Mesorhizobium onobrychidis: one gene and its partner. Each later gene encodes a partner of the first gene's protein in a complex. Links are inferred from orthologs where the notes say so. Each region holds a gene or a part of one and is shown on either strand. Other genes may lie near its edges.

The links. The genes of interacting proteins can lie anywhere in the genome.
Region 2: the proteins of IHQ72_RS25100 (region 1) and tldD are in contact, whole or in part, in a solved structure (PDB 5NJ9), measured with the Escherichia coli proteins. The link is inferred for Mesorhizobium onobrychidis from one-to-one orthologs.

The regions. Positions count from the first base shown.
Region 1 is NZ_CP062229.1:5,046,717-5,049,876, reverse strand. The notes cover bases 21-2,960. They hold IHQ72_RS25100 (TldD/PmbA family protein), read left to right. Parts: upstream 21-788; coding sequence 789-2,132; downstream 2,133-2,960. Other genes in these bases: IHQ72_RS25095 (3'(2'),5'-bisphosphate nucleotidase CysQ), read left to right, coding at 2,119-2,928; IHQ72_RS25105 (glycosyltransferase family 2 protein), read right to left, coding at 21-350. Outside these bases: more of IHQ72_RS25105, read right to left, coding at 1-20; IHQ72_RS25090 (DUF4170 domain-containing protein), read left to right, coding at 3,005-3,160.
Region 2 is NZ_CP062229.1:5,976,702-5,979,820, reverse strand. Bases 1-2,921 are described here. They hold tldD (metalloprotease TldD), read right to left. Parts: upstream 2,207-2,921; coding sequence 794-2,206; downstream 1-793. Other genes in these bases: IHQ72_RS29510 (invasion associated locus B family protein), read right to left, coding at 2,792-2,921; IHQ72_RS29515 (GNAT family N-acetyltransferase), read right to left, coding at 2,290-2,781; IHQ72_RS29530 (RES family NAD+ phosphorylase), read left to right, coding at 1-479. In the rest of the region: more of IHQ72_RS29510, read right to left, coding at 2,922-3,119. UniProt on the Escherichia coli protein: Metalloprotease involved in CcdA degradation. Suppresses the inhibitory activity of the carbon storage regulator (CsrA).

The DNA of each region.
Region 1 (3,160 bases):
CGCTTGAACCAGGATTCGCCCTCACGCTTGACGCGGCGGGCATAGACGATCTCGAAGCCTTCCTTCCACTTCGCCACCAGATCGAGAACCACCTCCGGCGGGTCTTGCAGGTCGGCATCCATGACGATGACGGCATCACCCGCAGCAGCGTCCATGCCGGCCGTGATCGCGACCTGGTGGCCGAAATTGCGGGAAAGCTCGATCAGCCGGAAGCGCTGCTCGACGGCGACCATGTTTCGAAGGTATTCGACGCTTCCATCGAGGCTTCCGTCATCGACGAAGATCGCCTCAGCCTCTCCATCCAACCTGCAGATCAGGGAGTTGATCCGCTCGATCAGTCGAGGCAGCACCTGTTCTTCATTGTATATGGGAAGGACCAGCGAATACCGCGGCGGCGACACGTTCACCGCAGTCCTGATGCTTTGGATCACAGAGTCTCGCATGCGGTTGAAAATGGAACGCAAGCTACAAAGTTCCAAGGACACACAAGAAATCGCTAAATTTAGCGGTTTCGGGCAGGTGCCGATCATGCGTGGGAAAGGACAAAGGCGTTACCGCAATCGAACGTCCGCATGTGGTCGGAGCACGGCGTCAATGGGCCATCGGCCAGTCCGAATTCGCCCCGAAGCAGCCTTTGAGGACCCGCTCCGATCATGCCGCCCAAAACCGGGTGTCTGCTGGCCGATCTGCCCCGTTTGCCACTTCTGCCATTGCACAAGCCTCATCGGAACAATAGATGGTGCGGAGCGGCCGCCCCTTATAGCCGGCGGAAAAACAGGATCACGCGCATGACCGATACGCTGGACCCAGCGAAATTGACCGACCGCGTTGCGGCCCTGGTCGAGGCTGCCAAACGGGCCGGCGCCGACGCCGCCGACGCGGTTGCGGTGCGCGGCCGTTCGACCGGCGTGTCGGTGCGGCTTGGCAAGGTCGAGGGTACCGAGGCGTCCGAGAGCGAGGATGTCTCGCTGCGCGTCTTCGTCGGCAAGCGGGTTGCGAACGTCTCGGCGACGGCCGCGTCGGATCCGAAAGCACTGGCCGAGCGTGCCGTAGCAATGGCGAAAGTCTCGCCCGAAGATCCCTATCAGGGCCTCGCCGATCCAGCCCTGCTGGTCAGGAAGCCGCGCGACCTCGATCTGTTCGACGCGACGGAAGTCTCCGCCGACCAGTTGAAGGAAGCAGCGCTGGCCGCGGAAGCGGCGGCCCTTGCCGTCAAGGGCGTTACCAATTCGGCCGGCAGCGGCGCCAGCGCCGGGCTTGGCGGGCTGGTGCTCGCCACCTCGCACGGCTTTGTCGGCCACTATGTCGCCTCGCGTTTTTCGCGCTCGACCAGCGTCATCGCCGGCGAGGGCACCGGCATGGAGCGCGATTATGAATTCTCATCGCGCCAGCATTTCTCCGATCTCGACGCACCCGAAGACATCGGCCGCAAGGCCGGCGAACGCGCCGCGCGGCGCATCGGCGCGCGCAAGGCGGCGACTGGGCCGGTCGATGTGGTGTTCGACCCGCGCGTCGCCCGCGGCATCGCCGGTCATCTTGCCGGCGCCATCAACGGCGCGTCGGTCGCGCGCAAGACCAGCTTTCTGCGCGACATGATGGGCAAGCAGGTAGCGGCGGTCGCGATCACCGTCACCGACGAGCCGCTCCGGCTCCGTGGCCAGGCGTCGCGCCCGTTCGACGGCGAAGGCATCGAGGGCGAAAAGCTGCTCATGGTTGAGAAGGGCGTTTTGAACCACTGGTTCCTATCGACCTCGGCCGCGCGGGAATTGGGGCTGACCACCAACGGGCGCGGCTCGCGCAACGGCTCCTCCGTCTCGCCGTCGTCGACCAATCTTGCCATCGAGCCGGGCGAGCGGACGCCCGAGGACCTCATCAAGTCGCTCAAATCAGGCTTTTACGTCACCGAAGTGTTCGGCCAGGGCGTCGACATGGTGACTGGCGAGTACAGCCGCGGCGCTTCCGGCTTGTGGATCGAGAATGGCGAACTCGCTTATCCGGTCGCGGAAGTGACCATCGCCTCGAACCTGAAGACCATGTTTCTCAACATGGTTCCGGCGCGCGATCTCGATCGCAATTTCGGCACCGCCGCACCAACGCTGCTGATCGAAGGCATGACCCTTGCTGGAGCTTGACCAGGTCACTTCCGCCGCCGGGGCTCGCGAGGATCTGCCGCTGCTGCGCGACGCTGCCCGCGAGGCGGGTGCCATCGCCATGCGCTATTTCGGCAACAATCCGCAAGTCTGGATGAAGGGCGGCACCTCGCCGGTGAGCGAGGCCGATCACGCCGCCGACGCTTATCTGCGCGAAACCTTGCTTGCAGCGCGGCCGGACTATGGCTGGCTGTCGGAGGAAACGGCCGACGATCCGGCAAGGCTTGCCGCCCGCCGCACCTTCGTCGTCGATCCGATAGACGGCACGCGCGGCTTCCTCGAAGGCCTGCGCTCCTGGTGCGTCAGCGTCGCGGTGGTCGAGGACGGCCGCACGCTTGCCGGCGTGCTCGAATGTCCCGCCACGGAGGAGACCTATTGGGCGCTGCCCGGTGAGGGGGCGTTCCTGAATGGCCGTCGCATTGCCGTGCGCCGCCCGGCAGCGATGGTCGAAATTGGTGGGCCGAAGCCGTTGATCGCCCTGATGCCGGCGGAATGGCAGGGCCGGCTGGGCCGCGTGCCCTATATTCCCTCGCTCGCCTACCGGCTGGCGATGGTCGCCAATGGCAGGCTCGACGCGACCTTCGTCAAACCCAACGCACATGACTGGGACATCGCCGCGGCAGATCTCATCCTGCGCGAGGCCGGCGGCGCATTGCTCGACCAGAGGGGTCGCGCACCGCGCTATGCCGGCGAAGTGATCCACCACGGCGCGCTGGTTGCCGGCAGCGGCGAACTGCTCGCCGTCCTCTCCGCCGTCGTCGCAGGGCTGGACGGTTGAACATATCATCAATGGTTCCAAAGTCGGCGGCTTTGGTCTAGACCTGTCACAAACTCACGATATGTGAAGGACCGACATGACCGCGGAAGACGGAAAGAAGCAGCTTTTGCACCTGGTGTTCGGCGGCGAACTGAAGACGCTGGGCGGGACAGAATTCCGTGATCTCGACGCGCTCGACATCGTCGGCATCTATCCGGATTATCAATCCGCGCAAACGGCGTGGAAAGCCAAG
Region 2 (3,119 bases), 930 kb from region 1 along the record:
GTGCCTTCGTGCCGCGTTGGGCGCATCTGCCGCTTTCCGGCGAAGGAGCGGCCCGCTTTGGCGGTCGCTGGAATCCGGTGGGCACCCCGGCGATCTATGCCGCGCGGGAATTGTCCACTGCTTGGGCGGAGTACAATCAGGGCTTTGTCCAGCATCCGGCGCTGATTGCGCAGCTCGAACTTTCAGGCGCGCGGCTGGCCGACCTGACGGACGCTGACGTGCTGACCAAGTTCGGCGTCACGGCAGACATTCACCGATGTGAATGGCGCGACATCATGGATCAAGGCCTGGTGCCTGACACGCACACGCTGAGAGATCGCCTGATTGCCGATAGGCAGCACGGTGTGATCTACCCGTCCTTCATGTCGCCGGGCGGCACTTGCGTCGCCCTCTGGCGATGGAACGAGAGCAACGCACCCCGTCTGAAGATCATCGATCCCGACCATCGCTTGCCGAAAACGCCGGCTTCATGGCTTTAGCGTAGTTCGAACTGGCCGCGCCGCCGCGAGCACACCTACGTCCATTTCTTTCAGCGTCTTCGGCCTGCCGCTATGCGGCAGGGACCCGAACACGTCCTCCGGCCGCGTGGCGGTAAACGCCGACACAGGCTTTAGCAGCACGCCTCCGGGGTGTCCTCGACCAGAAGGCGTGTGCCGGCCCCCCATTGCCTCCGCTCGCGGATCGCGCTGGGCAGGGTGACCTGCCCCTTGGTCGAGACAGTGGTCATGAGCCTTTCCGGGTTAGCCATAGGCGCATCCTCTGAATGTAAGACAAAACCAGCCGGCAGCTTCTATCAAACCCGCGTTCCACCGACCGTCATCTGGTTCATCCTGAGATGCGGCTGGCCGACGCCGACCGGCACGCCCTGGCCGGCCTTGCCGCACATGCCGATGCCGGTATCAAGCTTCATGTCGTTGCCGATCATCGAAACCCGATGCATGGCATCCGGCCCATTGCCGATCAGCATGGCGCCCTTGATCGGCTGCGTCACCTTGCCGTTCTCGATCATGTAGGCCTCCGTGCAGCCGAACACGAATTTGCCCGAGGTGATATCGACCTGGCCGCCGCCGAAGGAGACGGCATAGATGCCGTTCTTGACCGAGGCGATGATTTCGTCCGGCTCCATGTCGCCTGAAGTCATGTAGGTGTTGGTCATACGCGGCATCGGCTGGTGCGCATAGCCTTCGCGCCGTCCGTTGCCGGTCGCGTTCATGCCCATCAGCCGGGCGTTCTGGCGGTCTTGCATGTAGCCGACAAGCTTGCCGTCATCGATCAGCACGTTGCGGGCCGACGGCGTGCCTTCGTCATCGACTGTTAGCGAGCCACGCCGCTCGGCCATGGTGCCGTCGTCGACGACGGTGACGCCCTTAGCGGCCACCTGCTGGCCCATCAGCCCGGCGAAGGCCGATGTCTTCTTGCGGTTGAAGTCGCCTTCCAGCCCGTGGCCGACGGCCTCGTGCAGCATGACGCCCGGCCAGCCGCTGGACAGCACGATGTCGAAGGTGCCGGCCGGGGCCGGGATGGCCTCGAGGTTGACCAGCGCTTGCCGCAGCGCTTCCTTGGCGGCGTGCTTCCAGCTCTCCTCGACCAGGAATTCGCCAAAGCCTTTGCGTCCGCCCATGCCGTAGGAGCCGCTCTCCTGGCGGTCGCCATTGCCGACCACCACCGACACGTTGATCCTGACTAGCGGGCGGATGTCGCGCACCATCTGGCCGTCGGCGCGCACGATCTCGACATGCTGCCAGGAGGCGGCGAGCGACGCCGTCACCTGTCGCACGTGCGGATCCTCGGCTCGCAGCCACGCATCGATTTCCTGAAGGAGTTTGGCCTTGGCCTCGAAGGAGGGCGAGGGGATCGGGTTCTCGTCGCCATAGAGATGGCGGTTGGTGCGGGCGGGAGCCGCAGCAAGCGTGCCGGAATAGCCGCTCTTGACCGTCGAGACGGCGTCGGCCGCGCGCAGCAGCGATGCTTCGGAAAGATCGCTGGAATGCGCGTAGCCACTCGCTTCCCCGGCGACGGCGCGCAGGCCAAAGCCTTGGTCTGTGTTGAAATTGGCGGTCTTCAGCCGGCCATTGTCGAACATCAGCGCTTCGCTTTCGCTGTATTCGAGGAACAACTCGCCGTCGTCGGCGCCGTTGATGGTCTCGGCGACAATCTGCTTGATGCGATCGTCGGAAATGTCGAATTGGCCGATGAGGCTGTTCATGGCGCGGGCCCTTCAATAAGCAATTTACTGCATGTAGGCGCCAGGGCGCCGTTCGGCAATCTTCACGATGGAACGCTGCGATCCTAAGTCAAACGGCGTGCCATCACGATTTCGTCGATCTCCCGGCCTTCATGAAGAAAGCCGGCAGGTATGCAGCCTATTTCGTGAAAACCTTCTCGTTGATAAAACCGGATGGCCGCTAAATTTTCGGCGCTTACAGCCAACTCGACCTGCCTTATGCCCAATGCTCGGGCGTGATCGAGCAGCAGATTGAGCATCCCGACGGCGTATCCGCCGCCTCGCTCGCTGTCGCGCAAATAGACCATGATGACGCTCGCGCGGTGCGCCATCTTGCTGGCCCGCTGCCGCTTCAGGCCCATTATGCCGACAGGCTCCTCGCCGCGAAAGCTGACGACGACCGGGTTGTTCGTCAGGCGCCGCCGCCATTCCTCGTCGGGGAGATTCTCCCATTCCGCCGCGCTGCTGGCGAAGGCCTCGGGCGCAGCGCGCAAAGCCTCCAGGCGAATTCGCTTGAAGGTCTCGAAGTCGTCAGGATCGAGCAGTTTTAAAGTCAAACGTGCAGTCTCAAGGCAGGGCGGCGAAACCGTCGGCGAAACCCTTGAGCTCGACCGGAATGCCGATGCCTTCCTCCGGCGTCTGGAAGACGATGAAGGTGGCCGACGTTCCGGTCTTCAGCGTGTCGAGCAGCGGCTTTTCGAGAATGACCTCGGCATAGCAGCCGTCCTGGAAGCAGCGCACGAAATAGGCGCGGCCGATGTCCTTGCCGTCGACATTGAGGCCGAGTCCGTTGGGCAGCAGCACACCGAGCGGCGCCAGCACGCGCAGGATTTCGGCCTTGTTGTCGGCGGTGCGCAGCACGACGACGGAAAGCCCCATCTCGGGACGGTCCTCG